DNA from 3 places in the Geodermatophilus sp. SYSU D01119 genome. Region 2 is predicted to be linked to each of the others. Evidence: predicted binding sites of a transcription regulator. Region 2 holds the regulator's gene; each other region holds the start of a gene.
The links. Region 2 encodes LexA, which represses DNA repair genes until DNA is damaged. Its sites were predicted from a motif close to TCGAACANNTGTTCGA; they were not measured.

Region 1: a site for LexA is predicted at 5,683-5,698, ahead of ruvC (crossover junction endodeoxyribonuclease RuvC). Genes of this name have one in related genera too.
Region 3: a site for LexA is predicted at 7,659-7,674, ahead of ACI79X_RS04050 (DUF222 domain-containing protein). Genes of this name have one in related genera too.

What each region holds. Positions count from the first base shown of each region.
Region 1 is NZ_JBJGYL010000004.1:108,480-118,469, forward strand. It holds gene ACI79X_RS04290 (HIT family protein) at 1-359, shown strand, start outside; gene pgsA (phosphatidylinositol phosphate synthase) at 362-994, shown strand; gene ACI79X_RS04300 (phosphatidylinositol mannoside acyltransferase) at 991-1,926, shown strand; gene ACI79X_RS04305 (glycosyltransferase family 4 protein) at 1,926-3,143, shown strand; gene ACI79X_RS04310 (hypothetical protein) at 3,155-3,694, shown strand; gene ACI79X_RS04315 (YebC/PmpR family DNA-binding transcriptional regulator) at 3,808-4,560, shown strand; gene ACI79X_RS04320 (L,D-transpeptidase family protein) at 4,718-5,596, shown strand; gene ruvC (crossover junction endodeoxyribonuclease RuvC) at 5,714-6,280, shown strand; gene ruvA (Holliday junction branch migration protein RuvA) at 6,277-6,915, shown strand; gene ruvB (Holliday junction branch migration DNA helicase RuvB) at 6,912-8,036, shown strand; gene ACI79X_RS04340 (preprotein translocase subunit YajC) at 8,209-8,568, shown strand; gene secD (protein translocase subunit SecD) at 8,580-9,990, shown strand, end outside.
Region 2 is NZ_JBJGYL010000046.1:147-10,136, reverse strand. It holds gene ACI79X_RS22625 (DUF349 domain-containing protein) at 1-1,431, opposite strand, end outside; gene ACI79X_RS22620 (hypothetical protein) at 1,472-2,191, shown strand; gene miaA (tRNA (adenosine(37)-N6)-dimethylallyltransferase MiaA) at 2,215-3,120, shown strand; gene dapF (diaminopimelate epimerase) at 3,117-4,013, shown strand; gene ACI79X_RS22605 (hypothetical protein) at 4,010-4,213, opposite strand; gene hflX (GTPase HflX) at 4,375-5,877, shown strand; gene ACI79X_RS22595 (phosphatase PAP2 family protein) at 5,989-6,738, shown strand; gene ACI79X_RS22590 (hypothetical protein) at 6,710-7,786, shown strand; gene lexA (transcriptional repressor LexA) at 7,884-8,687, opposite strand; gene ACI79X_RS22580 (LysM peptidoglycan-binding domain-containing protein) at 8,981-9,625, shown strand.
Region 3 is NZ_JBJGYL010000004.1:54,373-64,362, forward strand. It holds gene ACI79X_RS04010 (SDR family NAD(P)-dependent oxidoreductase) at 1-630, opposite strand, end outside; gene ACI79X_RS04015 (nitroreductase family protein) at 627-1,241, opposite strand; gene priA (bifunctional 1-(5-phosphoribosyl)-5-((5-phosphoribosylamino)methylideneamino)imidazole-4-carboxamide isomerase/phosphoribosylanthranilate isomerase PriA) at 1,302-2,036, shown strand; gene ACI79X_RS04025 (RidA family protein) at 2,033-2,419, shown strand; gene hisF (imidazole glycerol phosphate synthase subunit HisF) at 2,416-3,210, shown strand; gene ACI79X_RS04035 (TIGR03085 family metal-binding protein) at 3,223-3,861, opposite strand; gene ACI79X_RS04040 (ABC transporter ATP-binding protein) at 3,975-5,750, shown strand; gene ACI79X_RS04045 (ABC transporter ATP-binding protein) at 5,747-7,573, shown strand; gene ACI79X_RS04050 (DUF222 domain-containing protein) at 7,698-8,903, shown strand; gene ACI79X_RS04055 (hypothetical protein) at 9,023-9,442, shown strand; gene ACI79X_RS04060 (hypothetical protein) at 9,525-9,990, shown strand, end outside.

The DNA of each region.
Region 1 (9,990 bases), on a different contig from region 2:
ACCTCTACCCGTACAACGCCGGGCACCTCATGGTGGTCCCGTACCGGCACGTGCCCGACTACACCGACCTCACCGACGCCGAGGTCGCCGAGCTGGGCGCGTTCACGCAGACGGCGATGCGGGTGGTGCGGCAGGTGACCGGAGCGCACGGCTTCAACATCGGGATGAACCAGGGCGCGGTGGCCGGCGCCGGCATCGCCGACCACCTGCACCAGCACGCGGTGCCGCGGTGGGGCGGGGACACCAACTTCATGCCGGTGATCGGCCTCACCCGGGTGCTGCCGCAGGTGCTCGCCGAGACCCGCACGCTGCTGGCCCGGCACTGGCCGGACGCCGCGGCGCCGGGCGCGGGGAGCTGACGGTGCTCGGCTCGGGCGCGCGCGCCGCCGTCGGCCGGTTCTGGGCGCCGGTGGCCGCCCGCCTCGCGCGCGCCGGGGTCACCCCGGACATGGTCACCGTCACCGGGACCGTCGGCGCGATCGTCGCCGCGGTCACGCTCATCGCGCACGGCGTGCTGTTCTGGGGCGCGTTCGCCGTCACCCTGTTCGTGCTGCTCGACATGCTCGACGGCGCCCTGGCCCGCGCCCGCGGCGGGGGCTCGGCGTTCGGCGCGGTGCTCGACTCCACCTGCGACCGCGCCGTCGACGCCGCCGTCTTCGGGGCGCTCGTGTGGTGGTACACCGGCGCGGGCGAGGACCGGCTGCTCGCGCTGCTGGCCCTCGTCGGGCTCACCCTCGGCGTGCTCACCAGCTACATCAAGGCGCGGGCCGAGGGCGTCGGGATCCCGTGCGACGTCGGCCTGGTCGAGCGCACCGAGCGGCTGATCCTCGTGCTCACCGGCACCGGCTTCACCGGCCTGGGCATCCCGTACGCCGTCGACGTCGGGCTGTGGCTGCTCGTCGTCGGCGGGGTGGTGACCGTGGGTCAGCGGGTCGTGGCCGTGCACCGCGGCGCCCGCGGCCGCAGCCTGACCCCCACCGCCCCGGCTCCGTGACCGGCCTGCGCGCCCGGGCCGCCTCGCGCGCCGCCGACCTCGGCTACGCCGCGGGCTGGACGGCGGTGCAGTGGCTGCCCGAGCCGGTGGCCCGGGGCGCCTTCGACGCCGGCGGCCGCCTGGCCGCCCGGCGCGACGGCCGCGGCGTGCGGCAGTTGCGCGCCAACCTGCGGGTGGCCACCGGCGGCGAGCTCGACGACGCCGAGCTCGCCGCGCTCACCGAGCGGGGGCTGCGGTCCTACGCCCGCTACTGGCAGGAGGCGTTCCGGCTGCCTCGGCTGCCCGGCGCGCGGATCGTGGCCGGCACCACGCACTCCGGCGTGGAGCACCTCGAGCGGGCCCGGGACGCCGGGCGCGGCGTCGTCATCGCCCTGCCGCACAGCGGCAACTGGGACGCCGCCGGCGTGTGGCTGGTCGACTGGCTGGGCGGGCCCTTCACGACCGTCGCCGAACGGCTCCGGCCGGAGTCGCTCTACCGGCGGTTCCTGGACTACCGGGAGTCGCTCGGCATCCGGGTGCTGCCCCTCACGGGGGGCGAGCGGCCCAGCTCCGCGGTGCTGCGCGAGGAGCTCGCCGCCGGGGGCTTCGCCTGCCTGCTCACCGACCGCGACCTCGGCCCCGGCGGGGTCCCGGTGGAGTTCTTCGGCCGGCCGACGACGATGCCCGCCGGCCCGGCGCTGCTGGCCGCGAGGACCGGCGCCGCCCTGCACCCGGCCGTCTGCCGGTTCACCGGGCGCGGCTGGGAGTTCGCCGTCTCGCCGGAGGTGCGCGTCGACGGGCCCGGCCGCCTGCGCGACCGGGTGGCGAGGGGGATGCAGGGCGTGGCCGACGCCTTCACCGACGCCCTCGCGGTGGCGCCCGAGGACTGGCACGTGCTCGGCCGCGTCTGGGCCGACGTGCCGCCCGACCCGCCGACCACGGGGCGCCGCTGATGCGGATCGGCCTGGTCTGCCCGTACCAGTGGGACGTGCCCGGCGGGGTGCAGTACCACGTGCGCGACCTCGCCGAGACCCTGCGCGGGCTCGGCCACCACGTCGAGGTGCTCACCCCGGCCGAACACGAGGAGTCGCTCCCCGACCGGTGGGTCACCTTCGCGGGGCGCACGGTCCCGGTGCCCTACAACGGCTCGATGGCCAGCGTGCAGTTCGGCCCGGTCTCGGCCGCGCGGGTGCGCCGCTGGCTGCGCGAGGGGCACTTCGACGTCGTCCACGTGCACGACCCGGCGCCGCCGTCGATCGGCCTGCTGGTCTGCATGATCGCCACCGGGCCGATCGTGGCCACCTTCCACGCCGCCACCGTCCGGTCGAAGTGGCTGGCCGCGTGGGGGCCGGTGGTGCGGCCGTGGCTGGAGAAGATCAGCGGCCGGATCGCGGTGTCGGACTTCGCCCGCCGCGTGCAGGTCGAGCACCTCGGCGGCGACGCGGTGATCATCCCCAACGGCGTGCACGTGCCGTTCTTCGCCGAGGGGCCGACCCTGCCGGGGGCCGCCCGAGGGGTCGACGGCCCGACCGTGGGGTTCCTCGGGCGCTACGACGAGCCGCGCAAGGGCCTGCCGGTGCTGCTGGAGGCCATGCGCACCGTGGTGGCCCAGCACCCGGGCGCGCGGCTGCTCATCGCCGGCCGCGGCGACCCCGACGCGCTGCGCCAGGCGGTGGGGGAGGACCTGCGCCCCTCGGTCGCCCTGCTCGGGGAGCTGTCGGAGGCCGACAAGGCCGCGTTCCTGCGCTCGGTCGACGTCTACTGCGCGCCGAACCTGCTGGGGGAGAGCTTCGGCGTCGTGCTCATCGAGGCGATGGCCGCCGGCGCGCCGATCGTCGCGAGCGACCTCGACGCCTTCGCCCGCGTCCTCGAGGACGGCACCGCCGGCGTCCTGGTGCGCCGCGGCGACGCCCCGGCGCTGGCCCGGGCGCTGTCGGACCTGCTCCGAGACCCGGCCCGCCGGCAGGCGCTGTCGGCGGCCGGGCGGGAGGCCGCGGCCGCCTACGACTGGCAGGTCGTCGCCCGCCGCGTGCTCGCCGTCTACGAGACCGTCGCCGCCCCCGGCGCCGAGGTGACCGCCGCCGACGACGCCGGGCTGGCCGCCGCCACCGGCTCGCCGGGCTCCCCGGACGGGGTGTTGCCGTCCCTGCTGCGGCGCGTCCGGCGCTAGCGTGGGCGTCCGTGACGCCCGACGCCTGGTTGCTCCTCGCCGCGGGGGTCGTCGCGCTGCTGCTGGCGTGGACCGCCTGGACGCTCACCCGCCTGCGCCGCCTGGAGGCCCGCGTGGCCCGCACCTGGGCCGTGCTCGACGACCGGCTCCGGCAGCGCGCCGACCTGGCCGCCGACCTCGCCTCGGAGCACTCCGCCGCGCTCGGTGAGGAGCGGGCCGGGCGGCTCAAGACCGCCGCCCACGACGCCCGCTACCCGCAGGCGGGCGACCGCGAGCTGGCGGAGAACGCCCTCGGCCGGGAGCTGCGGGCGCTGCCCCGCGAGGTCGCCGGCGTGCCCGCCCCGCGGCTGGCCGCGCTGGCCGAGGCCGACGCCCGGATGGGGCTGGCCCGGCGGTTCTACAACGACGCCGTCCGCGACACCCACCTGCTGCGCCAGCGCCGGCTGCCGCGGCTGCTGCGGCTGCACGCCGACCGCCCGCTGCCGCGCTTCTTCGACGTCGAGGACGGCCTCGACGCCGTCCCGCTCGGCGCCGGCACGCCCCGCGGCTGACCCGTCCCCGCCTCCCGCTCCCCGCGGCCGGGACGGCGCCCGCGGCGCGCTCGGTAGGATCGACGGGTCCGCCCGCGCTCCGGTGCCGGGCGCCGGGACGAGGGAGGACAGCCGTGAGCGGCCATTCCAAGTGGGCGACCACCAAGCACAAGAAGGCCGCGATCGACGCCAAGCGCGGGAAGCTGTTCGCCAAGCTGATCAAGAACATCGAGGTGGCGGCCCGCACCGGCGGCGGTGACCCGGCCGGCAACCCGACGCTCTACGACGCCATCCAGAAGGCGAAGAAGTCGTCGGTGCCCAACGACAACATCGACCGCGCGGTCAAGCGCGGGTCCGGCGCCGAGGCCGGCGGCGTGGAGTACCAGAACATCACCTACGAGGGCTACGCGGCCGGCGGCGTCGCGGTGCTCATCGAGTGCCTCACCGACAACAAGAACCGGTCGGCCTCCGAGGTGCGCACCGCCATGACCCGCAACGGCGGCTCGATGGCCGACCCGGGCTCGGTGTCCTACCTGTTCACCCGCAAGGGCGTCATCGTCGTGCCGCAGGCCGACGGCGTCGACGAGGACACCGTGCTCATGGCCGTCCTCGACGCCGGCGCCGAGGAGGTCCGCGACCTCGGTGACACCTTCGAGGTCGTCTGCGAGCCCACCGACCTGGTCGCGGTGCGCACCGCCCTGCAGGACGCCGGCATCGACTACGACTCGGCCGAGGCGGGTTTCGTGCCCAGCGTGACCGTGGAGCTCGACGAGGAGGGCGCCGGCAAGGTGTTCCGCCTCATCGACGCGCTCGAGGACTGCGACGACGTGCAGAACGTGTACGCCAACTACGACGTCCCCGACGAGGTCCTCGCCAACGTCGGATGAGGCCGGTCGGTCCCGCCCGTCTCACCCGCCCCGGACACCCCGCCGCTGACGGCCCCCGCGCCCCGCGCGGCCCGAGCATGGGTCCGACGCGCCGCACGCCGCGGCGCCCGGGGGACGCGGGGACCAGGTGGCCGGAGCGAGCGCACGCGCCGCACGCGTGCTCCTCGTGCTGCTGCTGTGGGCCGGCGTGCTCGGCGGGATCGCCCCGCCGGAGCCGGTCGTCGCCGCGACCCGGACGCCCGCCGTCCTGCTGCCCGCCGGCCTCCCCGACGCCGCCGCCGAGCCGGTGGGGCGGCGCCCGGCGGTGGGCCAGGTGGCCCGCGTGACCGCCGTCCCGCCGCCGGAGGTCGCGCCGGCCGCCGGGGGTGTCGTCGCCGAGGTGGCGGCCGCCCCGGCGCCCGCCCCGGCCGCCCCGGAGGCGGAGCGGCCCGCCGAGCCCGCGCCCGGCGTCCTGCCGCTCGACGTCGACGCCGGCGGGTCGGCGCAGGTGGTCACCGTCGTCGCCGCCTCCTCCGGGGCCACCACCGCCGAGCTGACCGCCTGGGAGCTCGGCGCGACCGGCTGGACGGCGGTGCTCGGGCCGTGGCCGGCCCGGGTCGGCTCCGCCGGGATCGGCGCTGCCCGCGAGGGCTCCACCCGCACCCCGGCCGGCACCTTCGCCCTGCCCGAGGCGTTCGGCCGGGCCGCCGACCCCGGGAGCGGCCTGCCCTACCGGCAGGTCGACGCCGAGGACTGGTGGGTCTCCGACGTCGCCAGCCCGCTGTACAACCAGCACGCCCGGTGCGCCGCCGGCACCTGCCCCTTCGACGAGCGGGCGGGGGAGAACCTGCTGGCCGCCGGTGCCGTGTACGACCACGCCGTCGTCATCGGCTACAACAGCGGCGGGACGCCGGGCGCCGGGTCGGCGTTCTTCCTGCACGTGACGAACGGCGCGCCGACCGCCGGCTGCGTGGCGGTCGAGCGCGGCCGGCTGCAGGCGCTGCTGCGGTGGCTCGACCCCGCGGCCGGCCCGCTGGTGGCCATCGGCATCGCCTGAGACCGAGCCCGAGCCGGTGCCGCCCGCGCGCCTGCACGCCGCGTGTTGCGCCGCGGCGCCGTCGTCGGGGACCGTTACGGTGGACGTCGAACAGGCGTTCGGAGGAAGGGGGCGGGCATGCGCGTGCTCGGCATCGACCCGGGGCTCACCCGGTGCGGGTGGGGCGTGGTCGACGGCCGTCCCGGCGCGCGCCCGGCCGCGGTCGGGGTGGGCGTCATCCGCAGCTCCGCCGACCTCGACCTGGAGCTGCGGCTGCTCGAGCTGCACACCCAGGTGACGGCGCTGCTGCGCGAGCACCGGCCCGACGTGGTGGCCATCGAGCGCGTGTTCACCCAGAACAACAAGGGCACCGCCACCGGCACGGCGCAGGCCGCCGGGGTGGCGGCCCTCGCCGCGGCGCAGGCCGACCGCCCGGTCGCCTGGCACACGCCGAGCGAGGTCAAGGCGGCCATCTCCGGCAACGGCCGCGCGGACAAGGAGCAGGTCACCCTCATGGTCACCCGGGTGCTGGGCCTCGCGGCCGCCCCCAAGCCGGCCGACGCCGCCGACGCGCTCGCGCTGGCCGTCTGCCACGTGTGGCGCGGCCCGGCCCAGCAGCGGCTCAGGGTCGCGGCGATCGCCGGCGGCATCGGCGCGCCGGTCGTGCAGCGGACCCTGCCGCGCTGGCAGGGGGTGTCCCGGTGATCGCCAGCGTCAACGGCCGGGTGGCCGCCGTCGGCCCCGACGGCGCGGTGGTGGAGGTCGGCGGCGTCGGCCTGTCGGTGCAGTGCACGCCGGGCACGATCGCCCGGCTCACGGTCGGCGAGCAGGCGCGCCTGGCCACCAGCCTCGTCGTCCGCGAGGACTCCCTGACCCTGTACGGCTTCGCCGACGACGACGAGCGCCAGCTGTTCGAGCTGCTGCAGACGGCCAACGGCGTCGGCCCGCGGCTGGCGCAGGCGGTGCTGGCCATCCACCCGCCGCGCGAGGTCCGCCGCGCCGTCTCGATGGCCGACGTCAAGGCCCTCATGCAGGTGCCCGGCATCGGCAAGAAGGGCGCCGAGCGGCTGATCCTCGAGCTCCGCGACCGGCTGGGCGCCACCACCACCGACACGCCGCTCGACGGGGCGCCGGCCGCCGCGGGCTCGCCGATCACCCCGGTGGCGCCGTGGCGCGACCAGCTGTCCTCGGCGCTGGTCGGGCTCGGCTGGTCCAGCCGCGAGGCCGACACCGCGCTCACCGCCCTGGCGCCGGTCGCCGACGAGCAGCTCACCACCACCGGCCGGGTCGACGTCGGGTCGCTGCTGCGGCAGGCCCTGCAGCTGCTGGGCCGGTCGTGAGCGCGCCGTTCGACCGGTCGTTGACCGGGGAGGTCGATCAGGGCATCGGCCGCGACTTCGGCGTCTCGCCGCAGGCGGGCGACGAGGAGCGGGTGGTCGAGTCGGCGCTGCGGCCGCACTCGCTCACCGACTTCATCGGCCAGCCCAAGGTCGCCCGCCAGCTGGCGCTGGTCCTCGAGGGCGCCAAGCGCCGCGGCCGGCCGCCGGACCACGTGCTGCTGTCGGGCCCGCCCGGCCTCGGCAAGACCAGCCTCGCGCTGATCATCGGCTCCGAGCTCGGCACCGCCGTGAAGATCACCAGCGGCCCGGCGATCGAGCGCTCCGGCGACCTCGCCGCGATGCTGTCCAACCTCGGCCCCGGCGACGTGCTGTTCATCGACGAGATCCACCGCATCGCGCGGCCCGCCGAGGAACTGCTGTACATGGCGATGGAGGACTTCCGCGTCGACGTCGTCGTCGGCAAGGGGCCCGGCGCCACCGCCATCCCGCTGGAGATCAACCCGTTCACCCTCGTCGGCGCCACCACGCGGGCCGGCCTGCTCACCGGGCCGCTGCGCGACCGGTTCGGCTTCGTCGGGCAGATGGAGTTCTACGAGCCGGCCGAGCTGCAGCAGGTGCTCGCCCGCAGCGCCGACCTGCTCGGCGTCGAGCTCACCGACGACGGGTCGGCGGAGATCGCGCGGCGCTCCCGCGGCACCCCGCGCATCGCCAACCGGCTGCTGCGCCGGGTGCGCGACTACGCCGAGGTGGAGGCCGACGGCCGGGTCACCCGCGCGGTCGCCCGGGCCGCACTGGCGCTCTACGACGTCGACGAGCTGGGTCTGGACCGGCTCGACCGGGCGGTGCTCGACGCGCTGGTCACCAAGTTCAACGGTGGCCCGGTCGGCGTCAGCACGCTCGCGGTCGCCGTGGGGGAGGAGCCGCACACCGTCGAGGAGGTGTGCGAGCCGTTCCTCGTGCGCGCCGGCCTGCTCGCCCGCACCCCGCGCGGGCGGGTGGCCACCGAGGCGGCCTGGCGGCACCTCGGGCGGCCGGTGCCGCGCGGCGGGATCCCCCTCGGTGGTGTCACAGCCGTCCCGCGTGACCCGGGTTCGTCGTCGGAACCCCTCTTCGACGCCTAGACTCATCGGCGCTGGCGCGCAAGTCGGCCCCTCGCGGGCCGCACGGGTCCCGGCTCCGCGACCCGGTGTCGGCGGGGGCCGGCCCGCGCGCCACGGCCGACGTACCCGAGCGGTCCCGACCCGGACCGCACCGACCGCGTGCACGCGAGCGCGGAAGAGAGGCACCCCCGCCGTGGAACTGTTCCCCCTGCTCCTGCTCGTGCTGGCCTTCGTGGCGCTGGTGGTGCTGCCCGCCCGGGCCCGCAAGCGCCAGCAGAACCAGACGCAGTCGGCGCTGGCGATCGGCGTGCCGGTGACGATGGCCGGCGGCGTGTACGCCACCGTGGCCGGCCTCGACGACCCGGCCACCATCCAGGTCGAGGTGGCCCCCGGCGTGGTCGTCACCTACGCGCGCCAGGCCGTCATCCAGGTCCGCCAGCCGGCGGGCGCGGTGCCCGGCCCGCTGGCCACCGGCGAGACCGTCGTCGAGCCGGTGGAGGAGCCCCTCCGGGACGACCGTCCCGGTGACGGCCCCTCCGGCAAGACCCTCTGACGGGATCCCCGGTGGCCAACCGCGCACTGCCGGCGCGCCGGTACTTCGGCGCGTTCGTCCTGATCGTGGCCGTGATGTACGGCCTCGTCTTCTTCATCGGCTCCGACCGGACGCCGCAGCTCGGCCTCGACCTGCGCGGCGGCACCACGGTCACCCTGACCGCGCGCACGCCCGACGGGCAGGCGCCGGCCCCGGAGGACCTCGAGCTCGCCCGCCAGATCATCGAGCAGCGGGTGAACGGCCTCGGCGTCGCCGAGGCCGAGGTGGTCACCGAGGGCGACACGAACATCGTCATCTCGGTGCCCGGCGACGACGGCGAGCAGGCGCGCGAGCTCGGCCAGACCGCGCAGCTGCGGTTCCGCCCGGTGATCGGGGCGCCGGAGCCCGCCGCCCCGGCCGAGACGAGCGACTCCGCGACGCCGTCCGACCCCGCCGCGCCGACCGACGGCGCCACCCCCAGCGACCCGGCGGCGCCCACCGACCCGGCGGCGCCCACCGACGCCTCGTCGTCGTCGGCCCCGGCCACCGGCAGCGACGGCGCCGTCAGCGATCCCGCCCTCGACCCGGACCGGCCCGCGGTCACGCAGGAGGAGGCCGCGGCGCAGTTCGCCACGCTGACCTGCTCGGCGGAGGACACCCGCAGCGAGGTCGCCCGCCCCGACGACTTCGTCGCGGCGTGCAGCGAGGACGGCACGACCAAGTACCTGCTCGGCCCCACGATCATCGAGGGCACCGAGATCGCCGACGCCAGCGCCGGCACGCAGCAGACCACCGGCGAGTGGGTCGTGCTGCTGGACTTCAACAGCGAGGGCCGGGCCACCTGGGCGGAGTACACCGCCGCCAACGTCGGCAGCAACGTCGCCTTCACCCTCGACGGCCGGGTCGTCTCGGCGCCCACCATCCAGGGCGCCATCAACGGCCAGACCACCATCACCGGCCAGTTCGACCAGGCCAGCGCCGAGGAGCTGGCCAACCAGCTGCGCTACGGCGCCCTGCCGCTGACCTTCGAGCAGGCCACCGCCCAGTCGATCTCCACCGAGCTCGGCGCGGAGCAGCTGCGGGCGGGCCTCATCGCCGGCGCCATCGGCATCGCGCTCGTGTTCGTCTACGCGCTGGTCTACTACCGGCTGCTCGGCCTGGTGATGATCGCCAGCCTTCTGCTGTCGGCGGTCGTGGTCTACGCCAGCCTGGTGCTGCTCGGCCGCGAGATCGGCTTCACGCTGAGCCTCGCCGGCATCGCCGGGTTCATCGTCTCGATCGGCATCACGGCCGACTCGTTCGTCGTCTACTTCGAGCGCCTCAAGGACGAGATCCGCGAGGGCCGCAGCCTGCGGTCCGCGGTGCCGCGCGCCTGGGTGCGCGCCCGCCGGACGATCCTGTCGGCCGACGCGGTGAGCTTCCTCGCCGCGGCGATCCTCTACT
Region 2 (9,990 bases):
CTGCGAGATCCGCCGGGCGTCGCCGGACGCCTCGGCCTTGGCCAGCTGCTCCTCGGCCTTGGTCACGGCGGCGCGCATCGAGGTGACCATCGGGTTCTCCGGCGCGGTGCGCACGCGGCCGGCGTCGGCGGCGCCGCGCACCCGCTGCTCGACGGCCTGCATCCGGTCCTCCAGCGAGCGCATCGCGCCGCGCGGCACGTGGCCGATCGCGTCGTAGCGCTCCTGGATCCGCCGCAGCGCCGCCTGGGCGCCGCGCAGGTCGGTCGACGGGTCGAGCTTCTCGGCCTCGGCGAGCAGCTCCTCCTTGGCCTGCTGGTTGGCCAGCTGCTCGCTGTTGCGGGCCTTGTCCGACTCGGCGCGGGCGCTGAAGAAGACGTCCTGGGCGGCGCGGAACTGCTTCCACAGGTCGTCGTCGCCGTCGCGGCCGGTGCGCGGCACGGCCTTCCACCGGTCCATGAGCGAGCGCATGGCCGCGCTGGTCGGGCCCCAGTCGGTCGACGTCGCCAGCCGCTGGGCCTCGGCGATGAGCTCCTGCTTGGCGGCGCGGGCCTCACCGCGCTGCGCGTCGAGCGCGGCGAAGTGCGCGCCCCGGCGGCGGCCGAAGGCGTCGCGGGCCGCGGCGAACCGGGTCCACAGCGCCTCGTCGGTCTTGCGGTCGATGCCGCGGATGGTCTTCCACTCCTCGACGATCGCCTTGAGGCGGTCGCCGGCGGCCTTCCACGACGTCGACTCGGCGGCGATCTGCTCCGCCTCGGCGGCCAGCGCCTCCTTGCGGGCCACCTGCGCGGCGCGGGCGGCGGCCTTCTCGGCGCGGGATTCGGCGGCCGCGGAGTCGGCGGTCTCCACCATCGCCCGGGCGCGGGCGGCCAGCCCGTCGAGGTCGCCGACGGCGGTCGCGGTGGGGATGGTCTCGGCGAGCCCCTGCGCCTTGGTCTTGATCTCGGCCGGGTTGCCGGTGTGCGCCCGCAGCCGCGCCTCGAGCAGCGACACCTCGGTGGCGAGGTCGTCGTAGCGGCGGGCGAAGTGCGCCAGGCCCGCGGCGGGGTCGCCGGCCTGCCAGGAGCCGACCGCGCGCTCGCCGTCGGCGGTGCGCACGTAGACCGTCCCGTCGTCGTCCACCCGGCCCCACTGCGCGGGGTCGGAGGCGACGGCGACCGCCGGCTCCGGCGCGTGCGGCACCGGGGCGGCCTGCTCGGGCGCCTGCTCCGTGGCCGGCTCCGTGGCCTGCTCGGTGACCAGCCCGGGGGCCTGTCCCGTGGTCTGCTCCGTGCCCTCCGCGGGCGCGCCGTCGGCCGTCGGGTCGGCCAGCGCGGCCGCCTCCGGGGTGGGGGCGGCGGGCGTCCCCGCGTCGGGGGTGACCGCGTCGGGACCCGCCGTCTCGGGCGTGGGGACCTGCTGCGACCCGTCTCCGGGGTTCTCCGTGCTCGACACGCACCGCAGTGTCCCACGCCGCATCGGCGACACTCGTGCGGTGAGCAGCCCGCCCGCACCGACCGGTGACGCGACCGCCGCCGCGCCGGTGTCGGTCGCCTTCTGCCCGAGCCCGCCGCTGCTGCTCCCGCGGGTCGCCGGGCGCGCCGCCGCGGACACCGCGCCGCTGCGGGCCGCCTGCGCCGCGGCGGTCGACGCGCTGCTCGCCGCGGGGCCGGAGGTCGTCGTCCTCGTCGCCCCGGACGCCGAGGGCCGTTACGGGCCGGGGGACGGCGGGGACCTGCGCGGCTTCGGCGTCGACGTCGAGGTCCCGCTGTCCGGCGGCGCGCGGCCGGGCGGGCGCCGGACGCCGCCCGGCCTGACCGTCGGCGCCTGGCTGCTCGACGAGGCGGGCCACGCCGGGGCCCGGGTGGGCGCCGGCCCGCAGGAGCTCGCCGCCGTCCTCGCGGGGCTGCCCGGGCCGGCCGCCGTGCTGGCGATGGGCGACGGGTCGGCGCGGCGCAGCGTCAAGGCGCCCGGGCACCTCGACGAGGCCGCCGCCCCCTTCGACGCCGCCGTCGCCGCCGCGCTGGCCGCCGGGGACGCCGCCGCGCTGGCCGCGCTCGACCCGGCCGAGGGGCAGCGGCTGATGGCTGCCGGGGTGCCGGTGTGGCGGGCGGTCGGGGCGGTGCTCACCGGGCGGGACGTCGAGGCGCGGCTGCTGGCCGACGAGGCGCCGTTCGGCGTCGGCTACCTCGTGGCCTCCTGGACCGCCCGGTGACGTCGGGGGGGACGCTGCCGCCCGTGGTCGCGGTGGTGGGCCCCACGGCCACCGGCAAGACCGCGCTGGCGGTGGCGCTCGCCCAGCGGCTCGGCGGCGAGGTGGTCAACGCCGACTCGATGCAGCTCTACCGCGGCATGGACATCGGCACGGCCAAGCCCGACGCGGCCGAGCGGCAGGGCGTGCCGCACCACCTGCTCGACGTCTGGTCGGTGCGGCAGGCGGCGTCGGTGGCGGAGTACGCGCGGCTGGCGCGCGCGGAGGTCGACCGGCTGCGGGCGGCGGGCGTGCTGCCGCTGCTGGTCGGCGGGTCGGGCCTGTACGTGCGCGCCGTCCTCGACGACCTCGACATCCCCGGCACCGACCCGGCCGTGCGGGCCCGGCTGCAGGCCGAGCTGGAGGAGTCCGGGCCCGCCGCGCTGCACGCCCGGCTGGCGGCGGTCGACCCGGCCGCCGCGGCCGCGGTCCTGCCGTCGAACGGGCGTCGGGTCGTGCGCGCGCTGGAGGTGGTGGAGCTGACCGGCGGGCCGTTCCGCGCCACGCTGCCCGAGCCGCGGCCGCACTACCCGGCCGTCGTCGTCGGCCTGGACCGGGAGGTCGCCGAGCTCGACGAGCGGGTCGCCACCCGGGTGGACCGGATGTGGGCGGCCGGGTTCGTCGCCGAGGTGGAGGCGCTGGTGGCCGAGGGCCTGCGGGAGGGGCCCACCGCCTCCCGGGCGCTCGGCTACGCGCAGGTGCTCGCCCAGCTCGACGGCGACCTCACCCCCGACCAGGCGCGCGAGCGGACGGTGACGACCACCCGCCGCTTCGTCCGCCGGCAGCGCTCCTGGTTCCGCCGCGACCCGGCGACGACGTGGTTCGACGCCGCCCGGCCCGACCTCGCCGGCGCGGTCGAGGCCCTGCTCGCCGGCCGTACGATCGGGCGGTGAGCGACCGGTTCCTCCTCGGGCACGGCACCGAGAACGACTTCGTCGTCCTGCCCGACCCCGACGGGGACCGCTGGCCCGAGGACCGCCTCGACGCCGCCCTCGTGCAGCGGCTGTGCGAGCGCCGCGCCGGCCTCGGCGGCGACGGCGTCCTGCGGGTGGTGCGCAGCCGGCACGTGCCCGACGCCCCCGCCGTCCTCGGCGAGCACCTCGACGCGTGCGAGTGGTTCATGGACCACCGCAACGCCGACGGCTCGCACGCGGAGATGTGCGGCAACGGCATCCGGCTGTTCCTGCACGTGCTGGTCACCGAGGGCCTGCTCGACCGCGCCGCCTGCGCCGACGGCGTGCTCGTCGGCACCCGCGGCGGCCCGCGCCGCGTGGGTGCCGACGCGGACGGCGGCTACTGGGTCGACATGGGCCCGGCCCGGCCGTTCGGCCGCGGCGAGGCCACCGTCGCCGGGCGGGCGTTCCCCGGGCAGGCGGTGTCGATGGGCAACCCGCACCTGGTGTGCCTCACCGACGCCGACCTGGACACCCTCGACCTCACCGCGCAGCCCGGCTTCGACCCCGGCCTGTTCCCCGAGGGCGTCAACGTGGAGTTCGTGCAGGTGCTCGCGCGCCCCGCCGAGGGCGCCGACGCGCACGTGCGGCTGCGGGTGCACGAGCGCGGGGTGGGGGAGACCCGCTCCTGCGGCACCGGCGCCTGCGCCACGGCCTACGCGGCGCTGGCCGCCGGGTCGCCGGAGCCCGAGGGGCCGCAGCACGGCACGGTCGTCGTCGACGTCCCGGGCGGGCGGCTGACGGTCGACGTCTCCCCGGGGACGACGGTGCTGCGCGGTCCCGCGGTCGTCGTCGCCGAGGGCCGTCTCACCCGGGAGTGGCTGGACTCCTAGGGCTCGTCGGGGGTGTCGGCGCGGGTCTCGGGCTCGTCGGTCGGCGCCTCCGGCTTGTCGCCGGGGCCCACGTTGCCGGTCCCGCGGGGCTCCCCGCGGCCGGTGTCCTGGTCGGCGCCGCCGAAGGGGTTGCGCGGGACCTCGAGGCCGGCGGGGTCGCGGCCCGGGTCGTCGGTGCCCTCGCTGCTGCTGGTGCTCACGGGTGCCTCCTGGGGTCGGCGTCGTCGGCGTGGTCGTCCCGCCCCTACCCGGCTCCCGTCGGGATGCACCTGACCCGTTCCGGTGTTGTACCCGGCGTATGACGACTGCAGAGAAGACAACCCAGGTGACCACCGACCCCGCGCGTGTCACGCTGGACGTGATGACGACCGCACAGAACCGCGCCGTGCTCGCCGACGCGCAGGACCGGGCCGACCGCGCAGCCCCGCCGGCGGCCGACGACCTCCGCCCGGCCCCGGCCGGTCAGTGGGACGCCGACGGTGACGGCGACGACACCACCGGCTCCTACGACCTCGAGGCGCGTGGCGCGCTGCGCCGCGTCGCCGGCCTCTCCACCGAGCTCGCCGACGTCAGCGAGGTCGAGTACCGGCAGCTGCGCCTCGAGCGCGTCGTGCTCGTGGGCGTGTGGACCGAGGGCACCCAGGCCGACGCCGACCGCTCCCTGGCCGAGCTGGCCGCGCTCGCCGAGACGGCGGGCTCGGAGGTGCTCGAGGCCGTGAGCCAGCGGCGCGACAAGCCCGACGCCGGCACGTACGTGGGTTCGGGCAAGGCCGCCGAGATCCGCGACATCGTGGCCTCCACCGGCGCCGACACCGTGATCTGCGACGGCGAGCTGACCCCCGGCCAGCTCAACGCGCTGGAGAAGATCCTCAAGGTCAAGGTGGTCGACCGGACCGCGCTGATCCTCGACATCTTCGCCCAGCACGCCACCAGCCGGGAGGGCAAGGCCCAGGTCGAGCTGGCGCAGATGCAGTACATGCTGCCGCGCCTGCGCGGCTGGGGTGAGTCGCTGTCCCGGCAGGCCGGTGGCCGCGTCGCCGGCGGTGGCGGCATCGGTACCCGTGGTCCCGGTGAGACGAAGATCGAGACCGACCGGCGGCGGATCCGCGCGCGGGTGAGCAAGCTGCGCCGCGAGATCGCGGGCATGGCGACGGCCCGGGCGACCCAGCGCTCCGCGCGCGGCCGCAACGCCGTCCCGAGCGTGGCGATCGCCGGCTACACCAACGCCGGCAAGTCGAGCCTGCTCAACCGGCTGACCGGTGCGGGCGTGCTGGTGGAGAACGCGCTGTTCGCCACCCTCGACCCGACGGTGCGCCGCGCCCAGTCGCCCGACGGCCGCGAGTACACGCTGACCGACACCGTCGGGTTCGTGCGGCACCTGCCCCACCAGCTCGTCGACGCGTTCCGCTCGACGCTGGAGGAGGTGGCCGGCGCCGATCTGCTGCTGCACGTGGTCGACGGCTCGGACCCCGACCCGCTCGGCCAGATCGACGCGGTGCACGTGGTCCTGCAGGAGATCGACGCCGCCGCGGTGCCGGAGCTGATCGTCGTCAACAAGGTCGACGCCATGACCGAGGACGACGTGCTCACCCTGCGCCGGGCGCTGCCGGGCGCGGTGTGGGTCTCCGCCCGCACCGGCGAGGGCATCGAGCAGCTGCGCGAGATCGTGTCGGCGCGGCTGCCGCACCCCGACGTCGAGGTCGACGTGCTGGTGCCCTACGACCGCGGCGACCTGGTGGCCCGGGTGCACCGCGACGGCGAGGTGCTCAGCGAGGAGCACGAGGCGGCCGGCACCCGGCTGACCGCTCGCGTCGACGGCGGCCTGGCCGCCGCGCTCGAGCGGTTCGCCGTCCCCGTCGCCTGACCGCTCCCCCCGCTGCCCGCCCGGGTGGCCGGCTCCCGCCGGTCGCCCGGGCGGCTCGCCGTCCCCCGTTCGGGAGGTCACGGGCGGGTCACGGGCCGGTACCGTGACGTCGTGACCAGCGGCCGTGTCATGAGCGGCGCCGTGCGGGGCGGGACGCCGGCCGACGGCGACGCGCCGGCGCCGCCGCCCGCCGCGCGCGCGGGCCGGCCGCCGTGGTGGCTGCTGCTCGTCGCGTTCGCGGTGACCGTGGCGGTCACCGTCGACCTGCTCAGCCGCGGCGTCCTCGAGCGGCTGGACCTGCAGGTCTCCGAGGTCGTGAGCAGCTGGGACCTGCGGAACTCGCCCGCCTACTGGCCGGTCTGGGTGGTCACCCAGATCGGCGGGCGCGGCACCATCCTCATCGTCTTCGCCGGCCTGGTCGCCTGGCTGTGCCTGCGCGGGCGCACCCTGCTGCCCCTGGTCCGGGTGCTCACCGCCCTGGCGCTGCTCACCGTGGTGGTCTACGCCTTCAAGTTCGGCACCGGCCGGACCGCGCCTGCCTACCCCGGCTCCTTCTTCCACCGCGACGGCGCGAGCTACCCCTCCGGGCACGTGGCCAACGCCGTGCTCATGTGGGGTGTGGCGCGCTGGCAGGCGGCCGAGTACGGGCTGCCCGCGCGCGTGCAGCAGGTGCTGTGGTGGCTCGCGGTGGTCGGGCCGGTCGTCACCGGGGTGGCGATGGTGTCGCTGGACTTCCACTGGGTCACCGACGCGGTCGTCGGCGCGGCGGTCGGCCTCCTGCTGCTGGGCGTGGTGCACGCACTCGATGCGACCGTCCTGTCACGCTGGGCGAGTGCCCGAGCCGGCCGTCCCCCCGCCTAGCGCCGCCGCGCGTGCGGGACGGGCCTCGGCGGCCGTCCTCGCCCTGGCCCTGCTGCCCGCGCTGGGAGCCGCTCCGGCCGCCCGCGCGGAGGAGCCGGCGGCGCCGTCGGTGCGCTGCCAGGTGACCGACCCGCGGCTGGCCGAGCTGTCCGGGCTCGTCGACGTCGGCGAGCGGATGCTGGCCATCCCCGACGGCGGTGACCAGGTGACCGTCGCGGTGCTCGACGGCGGCTGCGCGGTCGTGGACGTGACCACCGCGCCGCTGGACCCCTACGACCCCGAGGACCTCGGCGTCGGCGCCGACGGCACCGTCTGGCTGGCCGACACCGGCGACAACAACGCCACCCGGGCGACCGTCGCGCTCATCGCGCTGCGCCCCGACGGCGGCACGGCGCTGTACCGGCTCACCTACCCGGACGGCCCGCACGACGCCGAGGCGCTGCTGGTCGCGCCCGACGGGACGCCGTACATCGTGACCAAGGAGGTACTGGGCGCCAGCCACGTCTACCGCCCCGCGGCACCGCTGGTCGACGGCGGCACGGTGGCGCTGGCCGACGTCGGCACGGTGACCTTCACCCTCACCGGCACGCCGGGCGGGCCGGTCGGGCGCGCGGGACAGCTGCTGGTGACCGGCGGCGCGGTGGCGCGCGACGGCAGCCGGATCGCCCTGCGCACGTACACCGACGCCTACGTCTGGCCGCTCGCCGGCTCCGACGTCCCCGCCGCGCTCGCCGCCGACCCGGTGCGCGTGGCGCTCCCGGACGCGCCGCAGGGTGAGGCGGTGTCCTTCACCGCCGACGGAAGCGCGCTGCTGGTCGCGGGGGAGGGCGTGCCCGGCGACGTCACGCTCGTGCCCGTCCCCGCGGCGACGGCCGCACCGGCGACGTCCGCGGCCACGGATGCCGGGCCGTCGGGCCTGCTCGACGGCGGCGAGGACGGCACGCCGCCGGTGGCCGCGGGACTGCTCGCCGCGGCGGTGGCCACGCTGCTGGTCTGGCTCGTCGGGCGGCTGCGCCGTCGGAGCGCGGCCGACCAGCCCTCCGCCTGACGCGCCCACGCCCCGCCGACCGCCCGGGGGAGGGCCGCCCGCACGTACCGGCCCGTCCCGGGGCCGGGCCCGCCCGCGCCGGCCCCGGGACCCGCCGTCAGACCCGGCGCAGGACGGTGACCACCCGGCCGAGGATGGTCGCCTCGTCGCCCGGGATGGGCTCGTACGCCGGGTTGTGCGGCAGCAGCCACACGTGCCCGTCGCGCCGCTTGTAGGTCTTCACCGTGGCCTCGCCGTCGAGCATCGCGGCCACGATCTCGCCGTTCTCCGCCGTCGGCTGCTGGCGCACGACGACCCAGTCGCCGTCGCAGATGGCCGCGTCGACCATCGAGTCACCGGCGACCTTGAGCATGAACAGCGTGCCGTCGCCGACGAGCTCCCGCGGCAGCGGGAACACGTCCTCGACCGCCTGCTCGGCCAGCACCGGGCCACCGGCGGCGATCCGGCCGACCAGCGGGACGTAGGTGGGTGCGGTGGTGCCGTCGGCGGCAGGGGGGGCGGCCGGGGTCGACTCCGCGCCGGCGTCGCCCGGCAGGCGGACGTCGAGCGCGCGGGGGCGGTTCGGGTCACGCCGCAGCCAGCCCTTCTTCTGCAGCACCGACAGCTGGTGGGCGACCGAGGACGCCGAGGACAGCCCGACCGCCTCGCCGATCTCCCGGACCGAGGGCGGGTAGCCGCGGCGCTCGATCGAGTCGCGGATGACCTCGAGGACCCGGCGCTGGCGCTGGGTGAGCCCGTCGCCGGCCTCGGCGCGGTCGGGGAAGGTGCGCACCGCGGCGGTGCCCGTGGCGGTGCCCGCGCCGTCGGCGTCCGCTCCCCGCCGGGCAGCCGGGCGGCGCGTCGTCGTGCCCCGCGCCGTCTCGCCGTCCGTGCGCCGGCCGGTCCCGCTCGTGCCCGCCACGTCTCCTCCTCGCCGGCCGCGTTCCACGACCTGTCTCCTGCCCGGTTCCCGCGCCGCCCGGGGAGCCGCCCGTGCTCCCGGGAGGACCGGGGGCCGGGCGGACGGGGGTCCCGCGGGGGACACCGGGCGGACGGGGTGCTGCTCGGACCGTAGCGCCTCGCGGCCGCCACTTCAAACGTGTGTTCGAAGCGGTCGCGGTGTCGTGTCGACCTCGTCGGGGGGATGCGGTAGACATCGCACAGACGTTCGAATCGAACGCGTGTTCGAGGTCGGTCGACGAGGAGGAGCGGGTCATGGGCGGCGTGCGGCAGGCAGTGCTCGAGTTCGACGCGGCGGTGCGGGTGCCGTGGCGGCCGCTCCTCGACGAGCGGGCGGCGGCGCCCGCCCCCCGCCGGGCCCCGGCCCGCCGGCCCGCCGCCGCGACCCCGGGGGAGGCCGCGGCCCTGCCGGGCTCCGGCCCCCGCGTCGCCGGGTACCTGCGCCCGGTGCCCGACCGGCCGGCCGCCGCGGCGCCGCGGGGCACCGGCCCCGCCGCCGGTCCGGCGGCCGAGGGGCCGCGCGCCCGGCGCGACCCGGCCCGGCCGGGGGGCCGCCCGATGCGGGCGGAGCGCGCCCGCGGGAGCGGCCGGCGACCCGGCGCCCCGGCGCCGGCACCGGTGCGGCTGACCCGTCGCGGGCGCCGGCTCGTCGCCGTGCTGGTGCTCGCCGCCGGGGTGGGCGGCGCGGTGCTGGGCCGGGAGGTCCTCGCGCCCGACGAGGGGCTGCAACTGGCCGCCGGTAGCAGCGTCGTGGTGGGGGAGGGGGACACCGTGTGGTCGATCGCCGCGGAGGTGGCCCGCGACGACCAGGACGTCCGCGCCGTCGTCGACGCGATCGAGGCGCTCAACGACCTCGAGGGCTCCGTCGTCGAGGTCGGCCAGGTCCTCCGGCTGCCCTGAGTCGGGCCCCAGGTCGGCGGAGGCCGCAGGAGTGCGGAGGTCGGAGAAGTGACGAGAGCTGCGGCGGGAGTTCGTCAACCATCGGCCCCCGGTCGCTCACCCGCCGAGGTCGGATCGGCACCTACGGTCAGGAGCGTGTCAGCAGCCGTGAACAGCAGGGCCGCGGTGTCCTTCGGGTCCCCGCAGGACGTCGAGGTGCTCGTCGAGGGCGCCTGGGTGCCGGGCGCGATGCTCGGCTGGCGGCACGACGCGTCCGGCGCGTGCGAGGCCTGGGTCCGGCTGCGGGCCGACGTGCCCGGCGTCGTCGAGGGCGCCGGCGCGTGGGTCGGCCTGGCCGACGTGCGGCTGCCCGAGCGCCACCTGGC
Region 3 (9,990 bases), on a different contig from region 2:
CGACTGCGCGCGCACGGCGTCGCCGCCGGGGCCGTCGAGCACCTCGCGGGCCATCTCGGTCTGCACGAAGCCGGGCGCCACGGCGGTGACCGAGATGCCCAGCGGCGCGAGCGCCAGCGCCATCGACTGCGCGAACGCGTTCATCCCGGCCTTCGACGCGCCGTAGGCCGGGTTCCGCGGCTCGCCGCGGAAGGCGCCGCGGCTGGACACGTTCACCACGGCGCCCCCGCCGGCGGCGCGCAGGTGCGGCACGGCGCGGAAGGTGGCGTGCGCGGCGCCGAGCAGGTTGACCGCCAGCGTCCGCTCCCACACCTCCTGCCAGTGCGCGAACGACGACTCCAGCGGCGGGGAGGCCACGAAGACGCCGGCGTTGTTCACCAGCACGTCGAGGCCGCCGAGCGCGCCGGCGGCCTCGTCGACCATGGCGCCCACGGCGGCGGCGTCGGCCATGTCGGCCTGCACGAGGACGTGGCCGTCGCCGGGCAGCCCGTCCACCACCTCCTGGGCGCGTTCGCGGGAGCTGCCGAAGTGGACGGCGACCCGGTCGCCCCGCCCGGCGAAGGCGCGGGCGATCGACCGGCCGATGCCGCGGGAACCACCGGTGACGAGGACGGCGCGCGAGGAGGTCACGGCAGGGGAGTCAACCAGCGGCCCCGGTGCACGACCTCGTCCAGCCCCCGACGGCCCCGCCTGAGCGACGGCGAGCGCCGGTCGCCGTCGCCGGGGTAGCCGACCGACACGACGCCGACCGGCCGGTGGGTGCCGGGGACCCCGAACGCGTCGCGGAAGGGGTCCACCCGCTCGGCCGGGATCCCGAACAGGCAGGCGCCGAGCCCCTCGTCGACCGCGGTCAGCAGCACCATCAGCGCGGCCATCCCGGCGTCGACGTCCCAGTAGGGCACCGGCCAGCGGGCCTCGTCGCGGTCGGTCCAGCCCTTGTCCGGCTCGGCGTACCGGTCGAGGTAGGCGTCCTTCGACGACAGCGGCACCACGAGCAGCGGTGCCCGGCGCATCCGGGTGAGCCACGCGTCGGGGGCGCCGTCGGAGGCGGTCACCGACCAGAACAGGTCGCGCTCGGCGGGCGTCTCCAGCACCAGGAACGCCCAGCCCTGGGTGAACCCCGCCGACGGCGCCCGGATCGCGTGCTCGAGCAGCCGCTCGCGGACCTCCGGCGGAACCGGCCGGTCGGGGTCGTAGTCGCGCACCATGCGGCGCCTGCGGACGACGTCGGCGAACTCCACGCACCGCAGCCTGCCGGAGGCGAGGCAGGTCACCCTCGCCCGGTCCCTAGGCTGGTCGCCGTGCCGACCCTGCAGCTGCTCCCCGCCGTCGACGTCGCCGACGGCCAGGCCGTCCGTCTCGTGCAGGGGGAGGCCGGGAGCGAGACCTCCTACGGCGACCCCCTCGACGCCGCGGTGCAGTGGCAGCGCGACGGTGCCGAGTGGGTGCACCTGGTCGACCTCGACGCCGCCTTCGGCCGCGGCAGCAACCGCGAGCTGCTGGCCCGCGTCGTCGGCGAGCTCGACGTCGACGTGGAGCTCTCCGGCGGCATCCGCGACGACGAGTCGCTGGCCGCGGCCCTGGCCACCGGCTGCCGCCGGGTGAACCTCGGCACCGCCGCGCTGGAGTCGCCCGAGTGGTGCGCCCGGGCCATCGCCGAGCACGGCGACCGGATCGCCGTCGGCCTCGACGTCCGCGGCACCCGGCTGGCCGCCCGCGGCTGGACCCGCGAGGGCGGCGAGCTCTACGAGACCCTCGCGCGCCTCGACGCCGAGGGCTGCGCCCGCTACGTGCTCACCGACATCACCAAGGACGGCACGCTGCGCGGCCCCAACCTGGAGCTGCTGCGCGAGGTCTGCGCCGCCACCTCCAGGCCGGTGGTCGCCTCCGGCGGGGTCAGCTCGCTCGACGACATCCGCGCGCTCGCCGGGCTCACCGCCGTCGGCGTCGAGGGCGCCATCGTCGGCAAGGCGCTCTACGCCGGCGCCTTCACGCTGCCCGAGGCCCTCGCCGTCACCCGCGAGGCGTCGGCGTGAGCGTGCGGCGGATCGGCTCGGGCGGGCCCTGGGAGGACGTCGTCGGCTACAGCCGGGTCGTCGTCGCCGGCGACCAGGCGTGGGTGAGCGGCTGCACCGCCACCGTCGACGGCGAGGTCGTGCACCCCGGCGACATGGCCGCGCAGGCCCGGGTGGCGTTCGGCGTGCTGGTCGACGCGCTGGCCGCGGCCGGCTTCGCGCCGGGCGACGTCGTCCGCACCCGCATGTACGTCACCGACACCGGCCGCTGGGAGGAGGTCGGACGCGTGCACGGCGAGGTGTTCGGCGCCGTCCGCCCGGCCACCGCGATGCTCGGCGTGGCCTCCCTGCTGCACCCCGACATGCTCGTCGAGGTCGAGGCCGACGCGGTGAGGCGACCGTGAGCCTCGCCGTGCGGGTGATCCCGTGCCTGGACGTCGACGCCGGCCGGGTGGTCAAGGGCGTCAACTTCGTCGACCTGCGCGACGCCGGCGACCCGGTGGAGATGGCCCGCGTCTACGACGCCGAGGGCGCCGACGAGCTCACCTTCCTCGACATCACCGCCAGCTCCGGCGACCGGGAGACCACCTACGACGTCGTCCGGCGCACCGCGGAGAGCGTCTTCATCCCGCTCACCGTCGGCGGCGGCGTGCGCAGCCCCGACGACGTCGACCGGCTGCTGCGCGCCGGCGCGGACAAGGTGGCGGTGAACACCGCCGCCGTCGCCCGGCCCGAGCTGATCAGCGAGATCGCCGACCGCTTCGGCAACCAGGTGCTCGTGCTCTCCCTCGACGCGCGCCGGGTGCGGGACGGCGCCGTCACCGACTCCGGGTTCGAGATCACCACGCACGGCGGGCGCCGCGGCACCGGCCGCGACGCCGTCGAGTGGGTGGTGCAGGCCGCGGAGCTCGGGGTGGGCGAGGTGCTGCTCAACTCGATGGACGCCGACGGCACCCGCGCCGGGTTCGACACCGAGCTCATCCGCGCGGTCCGCCGGGAGGTCAGCGTGCCGGTGATCGCCAGCGGCGGGGCCGGCGCGGTCGAGCACTTCCCGCCCGCGGTGGAGGCCGGTGCCGACGCGGTGCTCGCGGCCAGCGTCTTCCACTTCGGCACGCTGCGGATCGGCGACGTCAAGGCCGCGCTGGCGGGCGCGGGCGTCCCCGTCCGGCACGAGAAGGACACGCCGCTCACCTGAGGTGCGCGGGGCTCACTCGGCGGGCGCGCCCCCGCGGACGGCGACCCGGGCGACGCCGCGCCGGCCCGTGGCCCACAGCAGGACCTCCAGCGGCTCGCCCTCGACGGTCGTGACGTCAGAGCCCGCGCGGATCCGCTTGCCCGGCCCGGGGACGTCGCTGCGCTGGAGCACCAGCCCGCCGGGGTACCGCGGCGCCATCGCGCGGGCGAACAGCCGCGCCGCGCCCCACAGCCGGTCGGCGTCGGGCAGGGGCAGCGCCCGCGGCTCCCAGCCCGGCTGCGCCCGGCGCACGTCCTCGTGGTGGATGGCGAACTCCGGCCCGTCGACCAGCGCCGCCGTGGGCCACGCGCCCGGCATCCACGCCGGGGCACCGCGCCGGACGCGGGACACCAGCTCCGGGTAGGGCGTCGTCGTCCGGAGCCGCTCCTCCAGCCGGGTGGCGTGCGCGTGCAGCCGGTCGCCGACCGGGGTGCGCTCCAGCGCGTAGCCCGGCAGCGCGTCGGGCCGCCGGTCGCGGGTCACCAGGTGCGCGGCCAGGTGCGCCGTCGTCCACCCCGAGCAGCAGGTGGGGGCGTCGGGGCCGAGCTCGTCGAGCAGGTCGGCCAGGGCGGCGCGCTCCCGGACGGCGAGGGGGCGGGAAGCATCGGTCACCGCGCGGGGTTACCGATCCCGTCGAGCCGGAAAACCCGCAGGCCCCTGTCGGCGGTACCGGTTAGCCTGACTAACGACCGCGGACCGCCGCGGTCGGACCCATGAGGAGAACCGTGCCCCGCGCCAGAGACGCCGTCGTCCGGCGGGGTCTGCGCCACGTCGGCCGGGCCATCCGCGAGCAGCGGGCGATGTTCACCCTCGCGGTCCTCGCCAGCAGCCTCTACGCGGGCATGACCGTGCTGTCGGCCTTCGTCATCGGCGGCATCACCGACCGCGTCGTCCTCCCGGCCTTCGAGACCGGGGACACCACCGCCGGCGCGCTCACCCTCGCCGTCGTGGTCCTCATGGGCGTCGCGGTGCTCAAGATCCTCGGCATCCTCGGCCGCCGGCTGTTCGCCGGGATCATGGCCTACCGGCTGCAGGCCGACTACCGCCGCCGCGTCACCGGCCAGTACCTGCGGCTGCCGCTGTCCTGGCACCAGCGCCACCCCACCGGCCAGCTGCTCTCCAACGCCAACTCCGACGTCGAGTCGGCCTGGTACTTCGTCTCCCCGCTGCCCTTCGCCTGCGGCACGCTGGTGATGATCGCGATCACCGTCGTCGCGCTGGTCCTCACCGACCCGCTGCTGGCACTGGTCGGCCTGGTCGTCTTCCCGCTGGTCTTCGTGCTCAACGCGGTCTACTCGCAGGTGATGAGCCCGCGCATGCAGCGCGCCCAGCAGCTGCGCGCCGAGGTCAGCGAGATCGCCCACGAGAGCTTCGACGCCGGCCTGGTCGTGAAGACCCTCGGCCGCGAGGACGTCGAGAGCGCCCGCTTCACCCAGCGCGCCGAGGAGCTGCGCGACGGGTTGGTCGCCGTCGGCCGGGTCCGCGGCCTGTTCGACCCGCTCATGGAGGCGCTGCCCAACCTCGGCACCCTCGCCGTGCTGGTGGTCGGCGCCGGCCGGGTCGCCTCCGGCGCCACCGACGCCGGCGACCTGGTGAGCATCGCCTACCTGTTCACCCTGCTCGCGCTGCCCATCCGCGCGATCGGCTGGGTGCTCGCCGACCTGCCCCGCGCGCTGGCCGGCTTCGACCGGGTCACCCCGGTCCTCGACGCCACGGGGGAGACCCCGCACGGCCCGGAGACCGCGGCCCCCGGCGACGGCGGCGCCCGGCTGGGCCTGCGCGCGGTCGACCACGTCTTCGACGGCGCCTCGCAGCCGGTGCTGTCCGGGGTCACCTTCGAGGTCGCGGCCGGCTCCACGGTCGCCGTCGTCGGGCCCACCGGGTCGGGCAAGTCCACGCTCGCCGGCCTGCTCGTGCGCCTCGTCGACCCCGCCAGCGGCGAGGTGCTGCTCGACGGCGTCGACGTCCGGCGGCTGCGCGAGGGCGAGGTCAGCGGCCAGGCCGCCTTCGTCCCGCAGGGCACCTTCCTCTTCGACGACACCGTCCGCGGCAACGTCACCCTGGGCGGCGACTTCGGCGACGACGAGGTCCGCGCCGCGCTGCGGGTGGCCGCCGCCGACGACTTCGTCGACCGGCTCCCCGAGGGCCTCGACACCCGGGTCGGCGAGCGCGGCGCCACGCTCTCCGGCGGCCAGCGCCAGCGCCTGGCGCTCGCCCGCGCCGTCGTCCGCCGGCCCCGGCTGCTCGTGCTCGACGACGCCACCAGCGCCGTCGACCCCGCCGTCGAGGCCCGCATCCTCGACGCCCTGCGCTCGGCCGACCGGCCCTCCACCGTGGTCGTGGTCGCCTACCGGCAGGCCACCATCGCGCTGGCCGACGAGGTGGTGTGGCTGGAGAACGGCCGGGTCACCGCCCGCGGCAGCCACGAGGAGCTCCTGGCCACCGTGCCCGGCTACGCCGCGCTGGTCCGCGCCTACTCGCAGGCGGAGGTGGCGGCGTGAGCGCGGTGAGCGCGACCGGCGAGCGCCGCGAGGGCGCGTTCGCCACGCTGCGGCGCGGGCTGCGGATGCTGCCGGAGTTCCGCCGCGGCCTGCCCGCCACCTTCGCGCTCGCGCTCGTCGCCACCGCCGGCCGCGTGGTCGTGCCGATCGCCGTCCAGCAGGTGATCGACCGCGGTCTGCTCGCCCCCGGCGGCCCCGACCTCGGCCTGGTCCGCACGCTCGTGCTGGTCTGCGCCGTCGTCGTGCTGGTCACCGGCGTCGCGGTGTACCGGATGAACGTCCGGCTCTTCCGCACCACCGAGACCGCGCTGGCCGGGCTGCGCTCGCGCGCCTTCCGGCACGTGCACGACCTGTCGGTGCTGCACCAGCAGGGCGAGCGCCGCGGCTCGCTGGTCTCGCGCGTCACCAGCGACGTCGACCAGCTTTCGACCTTCATGCAGTGGGGCGGCGTCATCGGCGTGGTGAGCCTCGGCCAGCTGGTCGTCGCCACCGTCGTCATGTCGGTCTACTCGTGGCAGCTGACCCTGCTGGTCATCGTCTGCTTCGTGCCGCTGGCGATCGCCGTGCGCTGGTTCGCCCGCCGCCTGCAGGTGGCCTACGGCGTCGTCCGCGAGCGCGTCGGCGACGTGCTGGCCGCCGTCTCCGAGTCCGTCGTCGGCGCCTCCACGGTGCGCGCCTACGGCATCCGCGAGCGGACGGCGGCCCGCCTCGACCGCTCCATCGGCCGGCACTACCGCGCCCAGGTCGACGCGCAGAAGGTCACGGCCGCGGTGTTCGTCAGCGGCGAGCTGGTGGCCGCGATAGCGAACGCCGCCGTCATCGTCGTCGGCGTCCTGCTCGGCCTCGCCGGGGAGGTCACCGCGGGCACCCTCGTGGCGTTCCTCTTCCTCGTCACGCTGTTCGTCGCCCCGGTGCAGACGGCCACCGAGGTGCTCAACGAGGGCCAGAACGCCATCGCCGGGTTCCGCCGCGTGCTCGACGTCCTCGACACCGAGCCCGACGTCCGCGACCCGGCCGCCACCGGCGCCGCCCGGGAGCTGCCCGCCGGGCCGCTCGGCGTCGCCCTCGAGCACGTCACCTTCCGGTACGCGCCCGGCGCGCGCCCCGCGCTCGACGACGTCGACCTCGTGCTGCCGGCGCAGCGCCGCTACGCCGTCGTCGGCGAGACCGGCTCGGGCAAGACGACGTTCGCCAAGCTGGTCACCCGGCTCATGGACCCCACCGAGGGCCGCGTGCTGCTCGGCTCCGACGCCGCCGGCTGGGTGCCGCTGACCGAGGTCGCGTTCGCCTCGCTGCGCCGCCGGGTGGGCATGGTGCCGCAGGACGGGTTCCTCTTCGACGCCACCGTCGCCGACAACGTCCGCTACGGCCGGCCCGGCCTCACCGACGCCGAGGTGACGGCGGCCTTCGAGGAGCTGGGCCTGGGCGACTGGCTCGCCGGCCTGCCCGACGGCGTCGCGACGGCGGTCGGCCAGCGCGGCGAGTCGCTGTCGGCGGGGGAGCGGCAGCTGGTCGCCATCGCCCGCGCCCACGTGGCCGCGCCCGACCTGCTGGTCCTCGACGAGGCCACCAGCGCCGTCGACCCGGCCACCGAGCGGCGGCTCACCCTGGCGCTGGACCGGCTCACCGACGGCCGCACCACGCTGACCATCGCCCACCGGCTCTCGACCGCCGAGCGGGCCGACGAGGTGCTCGTCGTCGACGCAGGCCGGGTGGCGCAGCGGGGCACGCACGCCGACCTGGTCGACGCCGTCGGCCCCTACGCCCGGTTGCACGCCTCCTGGCGGCGGTCCTCGGCCGCGGCGCCCGAGCGGGTCGGCTGACGGGCGCCCGCTGGCCTGGGAGACGGACGGACCGGCCCGCTGACCTGCGCGTTCGTCTCGTGCGGCGAGCTCCGACCGGCTATCCTCGAACACAGGTTCGAAGCGGATCCGGGAGGTGGGCGGGGTGGGTGAGTTGGCCTCCGCGCTCGACGCCCTGGCCGCCGTCGACCTCGACGAGCTGGGCGACGCCGAGCTGCTCGACCGGGCCCGCGAGCTCGTCGTCGCCGCGCACCGCGTGCACGCCGAGCTGACCCGGGTGGTGCGCCGCACCGACGTCCGCGGCGCGCGCGAGCACGACGGCGCGCGGACCGCCCGCGCCTGGCTCCGCGGCGTCCCCCGGATCTCCGGCGCCTGGGCCGGTGACCTGGTGCGCCACGGCCGCGTCCTCGAGCTGCTGCCGGCGACCGCCCGTGCCTTCGCCGAGGGGTGGATCGGTCCCGACCAGGTCGACGTGATCGCCGTCGTCGTCACACCCGCCCACCTCGATCTGGCCCGGGCGCAGGGCATCGACGTCGACGCCGTCGAGGCCGCGCTGGTGCAGCTGGCCTGCGCCGGCACCCACCGGCAGCTGCAGCAGGCGGTCGGGGAGTACCTCGACAAGCTCGACCCCGACGGCGCCGAGCCCGACCCGACCACCGAACGCGCGGTCACCCTCGTCCAGCACCCCGATGGCACGTGGACCATCGGCGGGCGCCTCGACGCCGTCGGCGGGCAGCGGGTCGCCACCGCGCTGGAGTCGGTGCAGGCCGCCTCCCGCTGCGCCGGTGACGACCGCTCCCGCGCCCAGCGCACCGGCGACGCGATCGTGCAGCTGGCCGACAACCAACTCGCCGGCGGCGACCTGCCCGTCCTGCGCGGCAGCAAGCCGCAGGTGGTGGTGACCGTGCCGCTGTCCGACCTGACCGGCAGCACCACCGCACCCGGCGCGGCGCGGACCTCCACCGGCGCCACCGTCTCCGCCGCCCGCGCCCGCTGGGTGGCCTGCGACGCCGGCCTCACCCGCGTCGTGCTCGACCCCGACGGGCTGCCGCTCGACGTCGGCCGCACCCAGCGGATCGTCCCGCCGCACATCCGCCGCGCCGCCGCGCTGCGCGACGCCGGCTGCGTGTTCGCCGGCTGCGAGGCGCCGACCTGGTTCTGCGACGTCCACCACCTGCTGCACTGGGCGCACGGCGGCGAGACGAGCCTCGAGAACTCCGCCCTGCTCTGCGAACGCCATCACACGAAGGTCCACTCCGGCTACCGCGTGCAACGCATCGACGACCGGTGGCGCACCTGGCGGCCCGACGGCACCGAGATCCTGATCGCCGCCGCCCGGCTGCGCACGTGACCCGGACGGCCCGGCCGGCCGCCGCCCACCCGGGCCGCGGCCCCGCCGGCCTGCCCGGCGGACGAACGGTGGACCAGCACGTCGACCGGGGGGCTCACGGTTCTCCTAGGCTGCGCCGCATGAGCGCGCCCTCGCGGATCCCCGGGCCGGCCCTGGCCGCGGCCATCGTCGCCGCGCTCGGCGTGCTGCCGCTGGTCGTGGTGGCGTTCCTGGTCATCGCGCTCGGCGGACTCGAGGCCGACGGGGGGCGCAACTGGCTGGAGACCGGCCTGCTGCTGCTCCTGCCGCTGCTGCAGCTGTTCGCCCTGGGCTGGTTCCTCCTGCGGCGCGGCCGCGTCCCACTGGTGGTCGCCGCGCTCGCCACCGTCGCCGGGGGCGTGCTCATCTTCGGGATCTCCGCCTCGGTCGGGCAGTCGGTGGGTGCCGGGCCGTTCGTGCTGGCGCTGTGCCCGGTGGTCGCCGCGGCCCTCGCGATGACCCCGGCCGTGGGCCGCTGGTCGGCCGAGGCCCGGGCGGCGCGCCGCGGCCGCCGGGCCTGACGACACCGGGCCGGGCGACACCGGGCCGGACGACACGAGGCCTGACAGGGCGCGTCCAGGCGGCGCTCCTACGCTGCGCGGCATGCCGTCGTCGCCCTCCCGCCGGACGACGACCCGCCGCTCACCCCGGGCGGCGGCCGCGCCGTCGTCGGCAGTCCGGCGGACCGGTCCGCCGCCGCCCCCGCAGGGCCGCCCGCTCACCGCGCCGTTCGCCGCCGTCTTCGGCCTGCTCGTCGCCGTCGAGGACCTCTACCTCGGCTGGCTGCTGTGGGAGCCCGACCCCGGCCTGCACTGGTACGTCGTCGTCTCCGCCGCCCTGGCACTGCTGGCCCTCGCCGGGGCCGCCCTCGTGTTCCGCGGGCGGGGCCGCGGCTGGCTCGTGCTGGCGCTCGCCGCCGTGCTGCCGATGCTCCTGCTGCTCGCCTCCGCGCTCCTGTTCGGCGCCCTCGGCGACGGCGACGGCGTGGGGTGGTCGCTGCTCCTGCTCGCCGGCCCGCTCGGTGCCCTGGTGCTCGCCGTGCGCCGTCCGATCCGGGAGTGGACCCGGC